DNA from 3 places in the Streptomyces sp. RG80 genome. Region 2 is predicted to be linked to each of the others. Evidence: riboswitches for the same ligand, from Rfam matches in the RefSeq annotation. Region 2 holds a riboswitch; each other region holds the start of a gene.

Region 1 (4,148 bases), on a different contig from region 2:
GGACCGTCCGCGAGGAGCTCCCCGCCTACGCCGTCGCCGGCTGGCTCACCCCCGCCGAACCCTTCGCCCTCGGCTCGATGCGGGCCCGCCGGATCGCCCGCCAGTACGCCCGCACCCACGCCGGCAAGCCGGCCGCCCGCGCGGTGGCGCAGTACGAGGCGTACGCGACGTCCCTGGCCTTCCTACGGCACCGGGGGCGCCGCGGCCGGGCCAACGCCGACTTCGTCGTACGGGAGCGGGAGCTGCTGCACGAACTGTGGGTACGCCGGGAGGCGGCGCGCCCCGCCCTGGACCACGCGGCCCGCGTGACGGCACCGCCGGTGCCGGTGCTGATCCCGCCGACGCACTGGCCGATGCACGGGTACCCGGCGGTGCAGTACCCCGGCTACAACCCGTACCGCACCTGAGCGCTGCGCTGGACGTGCGGTGGACAGGTCGTCGTTCGTCTACGGCACCGTCGTGGCCGGTCGCACCCACGCGGCGGCAGCCCCGAAGTGACACGGCCCCGCGCCTCTTCTGGGCGCTGCCGAACCGCAGTGGACTTCCCCCGGCCCGCTCAGGGCCCGCAAAGGCGCGCCTCGGGACCCCTGTTCTAGGCCGACGCCTCCGTCAGTCGTGTCACCTCGTCGTCCGTCAGGCGCACCTCCGCGACCTTCACCAGCGCCGGCAGCTGCTCCACCGTCCGCGCGGACGCTATCGGCGCCGCCACGGTCGGCTGGGCCGCCAGCCACGCGAGGGCGACCGTGGCGACCGGCACCCGGTGTGCCTCGGCGATGTCGTCGAGGGCGGCGAGGACCGCGCGACCGCGTTCGGTCTGGAGGTGCTTGCCGGCGCCGGCGGCGGCCCGGGCGCCCTCCACCACCTCGCCGTCGCGGTACTTGCCGGTGAGGAACCCGGAGGCCAGCGCGAAGTACGGCACCGCGGCCAGGCCGGTCCGCTCGGCCAGGTCCTGGAGCTCACCCTCGTACGTCTCGCGCGAGACCAGGTTGTAGTGCGGCTGGAGCGCCACGTACCGGGCCAGTCCCTCGCGCTCGGAGAAGGCGAGGGAGGCCTCCAGGCGCTCGGCGGAGATGTTGGAGGCGGCGATGTGCCGGACCTTGCCCGCCTTCACCAGCTCGTCGAGCGCGCCGATGATCTCCTCGACCGGCACCTCGGGCTTGTCGAAGTGGGTGTAGTAGAGGTCGATGTGGTCGGTGTCGAGGCGGCGCAGGGAGGCGTCCGCCGCCGCCTTGATGTTCGCGGCCGTCAGGCCGGGGAAGTCGGGGTGCTGGCTGACCTTCGTGGCGATCACGACGTCGTCGCGGTTGCCCCGCGCCTTCACCCACCTGCCGATGATGGTCTCGGACTCGCCGCCGGCGTTGCCCTCGACCCAGGCCGAGTAGGAGTCGGCGGTGTCGACGAAGTTGCCGCCCGCGGCCGCGTAGGCGTCGAGGACGGCGAAGGACTGCGCCTCGTCGGCGGTCCAGCCGAAGACGTTGCCGCCGAGGGAGAGCGGGAAGACCTCGAGGTCGGACGTGCCCAGCTTGCGAAGAGAAGTCATGTACGGGGCCAACGCCCGCACGGAGGGCGCTCTTCCGGAACGGCCGCAAAGTTCTTGTAAACGCGGGAAGTGCCGGAAACGCAAAACCGGCGGCCCTGACGTCGGGGGGTGTGCGTCAGGGCCGCCGGTGGATCAAGAAACCTCAGGGCGTGAGCCCCTTGCTCCGCAGCCACGCCATCGGGTCGATCCCGCTGGACGAGCCGTCGGGGTGGACCTCCAGGTGCAGGTGCGCGCCCGTGACGTTGCCGGTCGCGCCCACGCGCCCGATCACATCGCCGGTGCCGACCTTCTGACCCACGCTCACGCTGATCGACGACTGGTGGGCGAACCACAGCTCCGTGCCGTCGTCGAGGGTGAGGACGGTCTTGTAGCCGTACGAGCCGTCCCAGCCCGCCTGCGTGATGGTGCCGCTGTGGACCGCCTTGATGAGCGTGCCCGTGGGAGCGGCGAAGTCGAGACCCGTGTGGTAGCCGGAGGACCACAGGGAGCCGGCCTGCATGAACGTGGAGGTGATCGTGTACGAGGAGGTCGGCAGCGTGTACTGCTTGGCCAGCTCGGCGAGGCGCTTGGCCTCGGCGGCCTTCTCGGCCTCCGCCTCCGCCTTCTTCTTCGCCTCGGCGGCGTCGTCCGCGGCCTTCTTCAGCGCGGCGGCCTCGGCCTTCGCGGCCTCGTCGGCGACGGCGGTCTGGGTGGCGAGCCGCGCCTTGCTGTCGACCTGGGTCTGCTGGCTCTCGGCCTGCGCCATGATCCGGTTGCGCAGCGACTCACCGGCGCCCGAGGTGCCGCTCTCGACGGTCTCCGTAGCAGTGGAGACGGTGGCGAGGCTGCTCAGCGGGGTGGTGGAGCCCTGGGGGGCCTCGTCGTCACCGCCGAAGACACCGCCCACGGAGGGCATGTCGGGCATCGAGATGGAGACCGGCGGCTTGCCGGTGTTGGCGCTGGCCATGCCGGCCCCGCCGACGGCGGCTATGACACCGACGCCCAGAACAGTGGAGCTGCGGGCGAAGCCACCGTTGCGCTGCTTGGCGACCCGGTGCTTGCCGCGTGCCGGTCGGACGGAGTCCTCGGTGGGATTCCAGACCTCCTGCGGGCCCTCGTCGTGGTGGTAGCTGCCGTAGCCGAAGGCATCGGTGCTGCGCTGGCTCGGCACGTACGGGGCCTCGGGGGCAGGCCGGTTTGACGCCACGTGGGCGTGCTCCTTTCCTTCCTTCTCGCCTACCGGGTTAGCTGACGGGTTCGGAGCAGGAAGGTCTCCTACGCGCGTATAACGACCGTGCTGCCACGGCGGCATTGGCGCGATTCACCCCAGGGTTGATGGTTCCCCGGCTCCCTTGCGGGATTAAGCGCGTGAGCACGGAGCCGTCTCTTGTGACGGCTGGGACGACCGCGCTGCGTTATCGAACGTTAATAGACCCGGGGTGTGGATTCCAAGCTGTTCCGCTTGATCATTAACCTTTCTCGCCTGGACGTACGGGTCCATGAGCGGTGAAAAACGGGCGAGTTGACCCCGCCACAGCGACCCCACAGGTATTGACGGTATGTCAGTTGTTATGCGGAGGGCGGTCGCCCGATCACCCCACGTGACAATGTCACGGTCGGCGTACGGCGAGCAGCGCCATGTCGTCCGTCATGCCGCCCCCGGTGTGCCGCCGTACCTCCGCGGCGAGCGCGGACAGCAGTCCCCCCGGATCACGGAAGGCGCGTCCCGCGAGCCGCGCCGCCGGGTCGTAGAACTCCCCGTGCCGGTCCCGTGCCTCGGAGAGCCCGTCGGTGTACAGCAGCAGCGTGGCCCCGCCCGGGAAGCCGGCCTCCTCGGCACGGTCGGGCCAGTTCCCCAACTCCCCCATGCCGAGCGGCAGCGCGGCCTCGGCGGCGGGCAACGACCGCACGGTGCCGTCGGGACACAGCAGCAGCGGCGGCGGATGGCCCCGGTTGACGATCCGTACGACCCCGTCGCCGTGCGGCAGTTCGGCGAGTACGACGGTGGTGAACCCCTCGATGGCGTCCGGCCCCTCGCGCCGCGTGCCCTCCCGCGCCAGCGCCCGCTCCAGCCGCCCCGCGACCGCCTCCAGGCTCGCCTCCTGCTCGGCGGCCTCCCGGAACGCCCCGATGACGACGGCGACGGCGGCCACCGCGCCCATGCCCTTGCCGCGCACGTCCCCCACCACAAGGCGCACCCCGTGCGGGCTGTCCTGCACGGCGTACAGGTCCCCGCCGATGAAGGCGTCCTGCTGCGCCGCCTCGTAGCGCACCGCGATGTCGAAGCCGCCGATCCGGTCGTCGGGCTCGGGCAGCACCGCGCGCTGGGCGGCCTCGGCGATCACGCGCTGGGAGGCGAGCCGCTGGTCGCCGCGGCGCACGACCCGGTTGAGGAGGGCGGCCAGCACGGCGACGGTGGCCACGGTGAGCACCTCGGTGAGGGCATCGGCGTCCACCTGGAGGCCGAACCGCAAGTGGACGGCGAAGGCGGCGGCCAGCGCCACGGCCCCGGTGACCACGGTGCCGGCCAGCGGATAGAGGGGAGCGGCGACCAGCGGGGCGGCGGTGAAGAAGGGGATCGCGGTGAACGCGCGCGGGGTCAGGACGTCGTAGACGATCCCGCCGACGA
Region 2 (4,148 bases):
GCGTGCACAGTTGGAACCGCAGCTGATCTCGTGAGCAACATGTAGGTAACCCGACACTCTCGTCAATGACAAGAGGTTGAAACGCTTCTCTTCTGTGCACGCTCACAGCTCCGCGCACAGCGCTGCACAGTCCCGTGGTCAGGGGCCGGTGGTGCGGGACTCCACTGGAGAGCACTTGAGAGCGTCAACGCCGGGAACCGGAGCGGTGGTCAACGCATGTGAAGGCTGCGCCCGTCCGGTTCCCGTCGAGTCGCTGGGGGTTTCCATCCGTATTCTCTGATCATGGCCGCACCCACCGCATATTCACTCATCGCCACTGACCTGGACGGGACCCTGCTCCGGGGCGACGACACGCTCTCCGACCGGTCGCTCGCCGCGCTCGCACGGGTGGCGGAGGCCGGGGCCCGGCATCTGGTGGTGACAGGCCGGCCCGCCCCGAGAGTGCGGCCGCTCCTCGACGACCTGGGCAGCACCGGGCTCGCGGTGTGCGGACAGGGTGCGCAGGTCTACGACGCCGGCGCGGACCGTCTGCTCTGGTCGGTCACCCTGGACCGGGAGTTGGCCGAGACCGCGCTCGGCAAGATCGAGGCCGAGGTGGGGCAGGTGTACGCCGCCGTCGACCAGGACGGCGTCGACGGGCTCACCCTCATCGAGCCCGGCTATCTGATGCCGCACCCGACCCTGCCCGCGGTCCGGGTCGACCGCCGTGACGACCTGTGGTGCGAGCCGATCAGCAAGGTGCTGCTACGCCATCCGTCGCTGTCCGACGACGAGTTGGCGGCGACCGCGCGCGGAGTCGTCGGTTCCCTCGCGACGGTGACGATGTCGGGCCCCGGCACCGTCGAACTCCAGCCATGCGGCATCACCAAGGCGACGGGCCTGGCGCTGGCCGCCGAGCACCTCGGCCTCGGCCCTCAACAGACCATCGCCTTCGGGGACATGCCCAACGACATCCCCATGTTCGACTGGGCGGCCCACGGCGTCGCGATGGCGAACGCCCACCCCGAACTCAAGGCGGTCGCCGACGAGACCACCCTCTCGAACGAGGACGACGGCATCGCCGTCGTCCTCGAGAGGCTGTTCCAGGGGAACCTGCTCGTGAACGGGGTCCGGTGAAGGTCGAGCTGACGGACGATCAGGCGCTCGTCCTGGCCGACTGGCTCGATCGGGTCATGCACCGGACGGAGTTCTCGGCGGTCGTCGACGACCGGGCCGTCTGGTCCCCGCTGCTTCGTATCAGCGGGTCGCTGGAGACGCAGTTGCCGTCGATCTTCGATGCCTCGTACGGCGAGCAACTGGAAGCGGCCCGCCGACGGTTGATCGGCGAGCTGGGTGACTTCGGCGAGTCACCCAGCGGTCACTCGTCCTAGTACGCGCCCCACACGTTGTCGATCGACCCGTACCGCTGCGCCGCGTAGTTGCAGGCGGCGGTGATGTTGGCGACCGGGTCGTACGAGTTCCACGAGGTGCCGGCCACGTGGTACGCCTGGAACGTCGGGTCGATGACCTGGAGCAGGCCCTTGGACGGGGTGCCCGCGGCCGCGTTGGAGTCCCAGTTGTTGATGGCCCACGGGTTGCCCGAGGACTCGCGGATGATGTTGCGGTAGATGCCGTCGTAGCTGCCGGGGATCCCGTTCTGGGCCATGACCTGGAGGGAGGCCCGGATCCAGCCGTCGAGGGTGTCGGAGTAGCCGAGCGAGGTGGCCGTGGCGACGGTCGGGGTGGCCGCGGAGGCGCTGGTCGCGCCGACGAGCGGGAGGGTGAGCAGGGCGAGGCCGGTGCCGGCGATCGCGAGCTTGCGGGGCAGACGCATGACGAAGTTCCTCTCCGGCGCCTGCGAGGTGAGCTGTCGGGTTCGGGCGGGAGCTGCCCGGCCATGCCGGAAGAAGGCATGACTTCACCCCGAGCCGTCCTCGTCTGTCATAAGACGTCCGGGTCCGGCGACTTACCTGGGTCCCCCGCTCCTGCCGTACGTGTTCTCGTGAGTGAGCGGTCTCGGGCGGCGGCAGGATTCGGCGTCCGCCCGGGCCCGGAACGTATGCGAGTGCACATGCCCGAAACAAGTACCGGATTCACAGATCGCACCTGTTGACCTTGGTGCGTGCTTTGTCGGCCCCTGAATTCCGGGGGTGACGGGTGGGCCGACGTGAGTCAACTCACGCGCGAGCGCAAGAACGGCAAAACGGGCAATGATGCCCAACTGGCAGTTAACCGGCGGCCCGTGGGATCCGCTTCTCCCACGTCCGGTGGAAGACCACCTCGCCGCCCTCCGCGCAGATCACCTCGTTGGTGGTCAGGAAGTGGTCCGCCCCGTCGCAGGCGATCTCCGAGCGCGTCCGCACGGTCGTGTCCCACGCCAGTTCGGGGCGGTGCAGCCGGATCGACCAGTCCGAGCGGGTGCGCGCCGACAGGGGATCGTCCTCCTGGATCGTGTACGTCTCCAGCGCGTCCTCGGTGAACTCGAGCCCGTCGGGGTACACGCGCGTGCCGCCGTACCGCGGGTCGACCTCGAGGCGCCACTCGCCCTTGGCGACATCACGCACGACCAGCCGCTCGGGGCGGGGTTCGTCGAGGGTGGCGGGGAAGTTCACACCGAGCGGCTCGGACTGCTCGGGTTCATCGAAGGTGATGTCCGAGGACGCCGCACGCGCGCGTACCGGCAGGTCGAGGAAGCTGCCCGCCGGGTCCAGGGAGAAGCCGGCCGCCGAGTCGGGCTGCGGCCAGATCCACGGCCAGTACGCGGAGGAGACGGCGAGCCGGATGCGGTGGCCGGGCGGGAAGACGTGCCCGATGCCGTTCAGCTCGAAGGCCACCTCCTGCGTGGCCCCCGGCTCCCACGGCACCGCACGGTCCCGCCCCAGCCGCGCCGACAGGTTCAGCACACCGCGCGTGACCAGCGTCGACGAGCCGTCCGGCGCCACGTCGCAGAGCCGGGCGACGATCTGCCCGCGCGGCACCTCCGAGGTCACCCGCAGCCGCACCCGCGGTCGCCCGAGCACCCACGTCTCCTCTCCCACTGCGAACTCGAAGCAGGCCGAGCGCGCGTCCTCCTCCCGCTGGTCCGGCGGCAGGTCGGCGTCGTTGCCGAACGGGAAGAAGCGGCCGGCGTCGACGCCGGTGTGCTGCGGGGACCGGACGAGCACGGGGGCGCCCTGGAGGCCGTAGGAGACCGTCGTGACGTGGGGGGAGGGCCAGGCCGGCTCGCCGACCCAGCGGCCGGGGAGGCTGTCGTACACCGTGGCCGGGCGGTGCGAGTCGCTGACGTAGGACCGCAGCAGCGGCTCGCGCATGATCCCGGTGTCCACGCCCTTCAGGTGCTGGTCCCACCAGCGCAGGGTCTCCTGGAGGAAGCCGATCGCCGGGCCCGGCGGCAGACCGCGGTCGGGGTACTGGTGGGACCAGGGGCCGATGAGCCCGCGTACGCGATCCGGCGGCAGGTGCTCGACCAGGCGCAGGACCGTGTCGCGGTACGGGTCGTGCCAGCCGCCCACCGCCAGGACGGCCGCGTCGATCGCGCCGTAGTCCTCGCAGACGCTGCCGTGCCGCCAGTAGTCGTCGCGGGTCTGGTGGGCCAGCCAGGTGTGGATGAAGGGATCGACGGCCTCCAGGCGCTTGAGCCACATGTCCCGCCACGCCTCGCCGGCGTAGAGCGGGTCCGGCGGGCGCGAGACGAAGGCGAGCATGGTCGCGGCCCAGGCGTGCATGTCCACCGCGAGGACGGAACCTCCCATGTAGTGCACGTCGTTGTCATAGCGGTCGTCCGTGGAGCACACCGTGACGACCGCCTTGAGCGGCTCGGGGGCGAGGGCCGCGATCTGGAGGGAGTTGAAGCCACCCCAGGAGATGCCGAACATGCCCACCCGGCCGTTGCACCAGGGCTGCGCCGCCAGCCAGTTCACCACCTCGACCCCGTCGGCCAGCTCCGTCGCCGAATACTCGTCCGTCGGCATGCCCTCGCTGTTGCCGTGCCCCCGGACGTCGACCCGCACCGAGGCGTATCCGTGGCCCGCGTACCAGGGGTGGCGCTGGAAGTCGCGGGGCGCGGTCCAGTCTGAAAGCCGGTACGGGAGGTACTCCAGGAGTGCCGGTACGGGCTCGTCGGTCAGCGGCCGCCACACGCGCGCGTAGAGCCTCGTCCCGTCCGGCAG
Region 3 (4,148 bases), on a different contig from region 2:
GGCCGCCACGGCCTCCGGTATCCCCGTGACGATCGCCAAGGCCGACGGCAACCCCGTCAACGCGGCCTCCATGCTGGCGGTTCTGGGCCTCGGCGCCCAGGGCGGCGAGGAGATCGTGCTCGCCTCCGACGCCGAGGGCGCGGACGTCGCCCTCGACCGACTGGCGAAGCTGGTCTCCGAGGGTCTCGAGGAGCTCCCCGAGACCGTCTGATTCACCGGGGCCGTCCGATTCACGGCACCACGAAAGGGCTCGTCCGATTTCCGTCGGGCGGGCCCTTTCCGTTTTCTGCGCAGGTGCGGAGAATTCCCGGTCGCAGGCAGCAGAAATAATCCCCCGCGAATTACTTCCTCTTTGTATACGGCTCCCGTGTTAATGCCGCAGGCTCGGCATGTTTACGGGATGTTGCGAGTTCCTCACACGCTCCGGCCGCTCTCCCGGGCCGGCGAAACGGAGCCGGTGCGCGACCGTCGAGCGCTCGGTGTGCAGCGCCGTGACCGCACGCGCGCGGTCGCCGTCGCCGCGGGCCACCGCGTCGACGATCGCACCGTGCTCCGCCCAGGACTCGACGGGGTCGGCCGGCGCGTCCACGGCGTACATCCAGGAGATCTTGTGCCGCAGCTGGGTCAGCATCGAGGCGAGCGCGGGGCTGCCGGAGGCCTGGGCGAGCGTCTCGTGGAACCAGCCGCCCAGAGACCGCAGGTCGTCGCTGTTGCCCCGTCTGGCCCGCTCCTGGCCTAGCCTGACCAGTCCGCGCAGCACCTTGAGGTGCGCCTCGGTACGCCGCTGGGCGGCCCGGGAGGCGCCGAGCGGCTCCAGGAGCATGCGCATCTCCAGCAGGTCGGCGGCCTCCTGCTCGGTGGGTTCGGCCACGCACGCGCCCGCGTGCCGCCGGGTCACCACGAAGCCCTCGGCCTCCAGCGTGCGCAGGGCCTCCCGGACGGGGACGCGGGAGACGCCGTAGCGGCGGGCGAGGAGTTCCTCGGTGAGGCGGCTGCCGCGCTCGTAGACACCGGCGACGATGTCGTCCCTGATCGCGGTGCATACCGAGTGCGCCGGAATACGCATGACCGACCTCCGCTTTAATCCCCGTGAAACGTCGACGATTGACGTGTGTTCAGTGACTCTATTGCAAAGAGCGGGAATTTCCGATGGCGGGCCGGAATCCATGGATATTTTTTGGACAGCAACGCGACAGAAACGACGAAACCCCGGCTCGTGAGCCGGGGTTTCGAAGAGGTCTCGCGGTCCGTCGTCAGACGTTCACGCCGTGCGAGCGCAGGTAGGCGACGGGGTCGATGTCCGAGCCGTACTCCGCGGTCGTGCGGGCCTCGAAGTGCAGATGCGGCCCGGTGACGTTGCCGGTCGCGCCGGACAGGCCGATCTGCTGGCCCGGGGTGACCGTCTGGCCCACCGAGACACCGATGGACGACAGATGCCCGTACTGGGTGTACGTGCCGTCGTTCATCTTGATCACGACGTTGTTGCCGTAGGACCCGCCCCAGCCGGCCTCCACGACCGTGCCGGAGCCGACCGAGCGCACGGAGGTGCCGCTGGCGGCGTGGAAGTCGACGCCGGTGTGGCTGCCGGAGGACCAGACGGCGCCGCCGGCCTTGTAGCCGGTGGAGATGTACGAGCCCGAGATCGGGGAGACGAAGGTGTTGAGGCGCTTGCGCTCGGCGGCCGCGCGGGCGGCGCGCTCCTTGGCCTCGCGCTCCTTCTTGGCCTTGGCGGCGGCCTTCTTGCGCGCCTCCTCCTCGGCCTTCTGCTGCGCGGCCTCCAGGGCCGCCTGCTGCTGGGCCTCGGCCTGGGCGTCGATCTGGGCGGCGACCGAATCGCCGATGGTGATGACCGGGGTGAGTCCGGTCTGCTCGGCCGCGGGCTCCGCGGCGAGGGCCGGGGCGGCGAGGGTGCCGATGACGCCGGTGGTGGTGAGGGCCGCGACGCCCGCCACGCGAACGGTGCTGCGCTTCATCCGGCTCGGGGCGCGATGCTTCCCGGTGGGGCGCGTGAACGCCATGTAGTGGCTGGTCCTTTCCTTCCCTCTCGCCTACCGGGTTAGCTGACGGGTTCGGAGCAGGAAGGTCTCCTACGGACCCCCTCGCATGACGCGCGGGCGTCCGATTCACCCCAGGGACTACGGATGGGTCCCCGGCTCCCCTGGCTCGCGCCGTACGGGGACTCGGCGATGACTGTCCGGTGCCGCGGGCGCGGCGCACTGCCTGACGAACAGCCCGGACGAAGCTATGCGGGGCGACTTTCAATCCCCAAACGGATCAGGGTTTTTGTAGCGCATCCCACAGGGCAAACAGGCAACCAGCCTTCAATTCGGACATTAAGGGGCCCTGGTGACGCTTCAGTCACCAGGGCCCCTCCACGCGCGTGCCTCTACTCGGCGGTCACGACCGTCACTTCGCCGATGCCGAGGGCCTCCACGGGCTCCCTGATGGCGGACGCGTCGCCGACCAGGATCGTCACCAGACGGTCCACCGGGAAGGCGTTGACGGCGGCCGCGGTGGCCTCCACGGTGCCGGTGGCGGCGAGCTGCCGGTACAGGGTGGCCTGGTAGTCGTCGGGCAGGTGCTGCTCGACCTGGTCGGCCAGCGTGCTCGCGACGGCCGCCGCCGTCTCGTACTTCAGCGGGGCCACCCCGACCAGGTTCTGCACCGCGACGTCGCGCTCGGCGTCGGTGAGCCCCTCCGCGGCGAGGGTGCGCAGCACCTTCCACAGGTCGTCCAGGGCGGGACCGGTGTTGGGGGTGTCCACGGAACCGCTGATGGCGAGCATCGCGGCGCCGGTGCCTTCGGGGCCGGACCTGAGGACCTGCCCGAACGAGCGCACGCCGTAGGTGTAGCCCTTCTCCTCGCGCAGGACACGGTCCAGGCGGGAGGTGAGGGTGCCGCCGAGGCAGTACGTGCCGAGCACCTGCGCGGGCCACACGCGGTCGTGCCGGTCGGCGCCGATCCGGCCGATCAGCAGCTGCGTCTGCACGGCGCCGGGGCGGTCCACGATGACGACCCGGCCGGTGTCGTCGGCGGTGATCGGCGGCACCGGCCTCGGCTCGGCCGAGGAGCCGGTCCACGAGCCGAGGGTGTCGCCGAGCAGCTCGTCGAGGTCGGTGCCGGTGAGGTCGCCGACGACCACGACGGTGCCGGTGGCGGGGCGCACGTGCTTCTCGTAGAAGGCGCGTACGGCCGCCGAGTCGATGTTCCGGACGGTGTCCTCGGTGCCCTGGCGCGGGCGGGACATGCGCAGGTCCGCCGGGAACAGGGTCCTGGAGAGCTCCTTGGCGGCCCGGCGGGAGGGGTTGGCCAGCTCGTGCGGGATCTCGTCGAGCCGGTTGGTGACCAGCCGCTCGACCTCGCTGTCCGCGAACGCGGGCGCCCTGAGCGCGTCGGCCAGCAGACCGAGCGCCTTGGGCAGGCGGGAGACCGGGACCTCCAGGCTCAGCCGTACGCCGGGATGGTCGGCGTGCGCGTCGAGGGTGGCGCCGCAGCGCTCCAGCTCGGCGGCGAACTCCTCGGCGGTGTGCTTGTCGGTGCCCTCCGAGAAGGCCCGCGCCATGATCGTGGCCACACCGTCGAGGCCGGCCGGCTCGGCGTCCAGCGGGGCGTCCAGGAGGACCTCGACGGCGACGACCTGCTGGCCGGGACGGTGGCAGCGCAGGACGGTGAGGCCGTTGTCGAGCGTGCCGCGCTCGGGGGCCGGGAAGGCCCATGGCCGCGCCTCGCCCGCCTGCGGCTGGGGGTGGAATTCCATCGTGGCGAGCTCGGTCACTTGGCCGCCTCCTCGTTCTTGTCGCCGGCTTCGACGGTGGCCTCGGCCTCGGGGTCCTCCGGGGGATCCGCGTCCTCGGCGGTCTCCGCGGAGACGGGTTCGTAGACGAGCACCGCGCGGTTGTCCGGGCGCAGGCGGGCCTTGGCGACCTCCTGGACCTCCTCGGCGGTCACCTCGAGGACGCGGTTGACGGCCGTGAGGGCGAGCTGCGGGTCGCCGAACAGGACGGCGTAGCGGCACAGTTCGTCGGCGCGGCCCGCGACGGTGCCGAGCCGGTCCAGCCACTCGCGCTCCAACTGGGCCTGGGCGCGCTCCATTTCCTCGGCCGTCGGGCCCTCCTCGGCGAACCGGGCGAGCTCCTCGTCGATCGCGG

The links. A riboswitch is a leader RNA that binds a small molecule or an ion and turns the genes downstream of it on or off. The one in region 2 is predicted to bind cyclic di-AMP.
Region 1: it holds a riboswitch for cyclic di-AMP, as region 2 does, so the genes downstream of both, ABKA17_RS45400 (M23 family metallopeptidase) here and ABKA17_RS41930 (transglycosylase SLT domain-containing protein) in region 2, are expected to answer to the same signal.
Region 3: it holds a riboswitch for cyclic di-AMP, as region 2 does, so the genes downstream of both, ABKA17_RS10755 (M23 family metallopeptidase) here and ABKA17_RS41930 (transglycosylase SLT domain-containing protein) in region 2, are expected to answer to the same signal.

What each region holds. Positions count from the first base shown of each region.
Region 1 is NZ_JBEAAJ010000020.1:20,543-24,690, forward strand. It holds gene ABKA17_RS45390 (PrsW family intramembrane metalloprotease) at 1-407, shown strand, start outside; gene ABKA17_RS45395 (aldo/keto reductase) at 593-1,540, opposite strand; gene ABKA17_RS45400 (M23 family metallopeptidase) at 1,683-2,726, opposite strand; cyclic di-AMP (ydaO/yuaA leader) riboswitch at 2,738-2,896, opposite strand; gene ABKA17_RS45405 (PP2C family protein-serine/threonine phosphatase) at 3,130-4,148, opposite strand, start outside.
Region 2 is NZ_JBEAAJ010000015.1:206,904-211,051, forward strand. It holds gene ABKA17_RS41920 (HAD family hydrolase) at 283-1,116, shown strand; gene ABKA17_RS41925 (hypothetical protein) at 1,113-1,370, shown strand; gene ABKA17_RS41930 (transglycosylase SLT domain-containing protein) at 1,367-1,813, opposite strand; cyclic di-AMP (ydaO/yuaA leader) riboswitch at 1,817-2,002, opposite strand; gene ABKA17_RS41935 (CocE/NonD family hydrolase) at 2,208-4,148, opposite strand, start outside.
Region 3 is NZ_JBEAAJ010000003.1:121,159-125,306, reverse strand. It holds gene ABKA17_RS10765 (HPr family phosphocarrier protein) at 1-211, shown strand, start outside; gene ABKA17_RS10760 (GntR family transcriptional regulator) at 371-1,066, opposite strand; gene ABKA17_RS10755 (M23 family metallopeptidase) at 1,254-2,018, opposite strand; cyclic di-AMP (ydaO/yuaA leader) riboswitch at 2,031-2,196, opposite strand; gene ABKA17_RS10750 (M16 family metallopeptidase) at 2,387-3,775, opposite strand; gene ABKA17_RS10745 (M16 family metallopeptidase) at 3,772-4,148, opposite strand, start outside.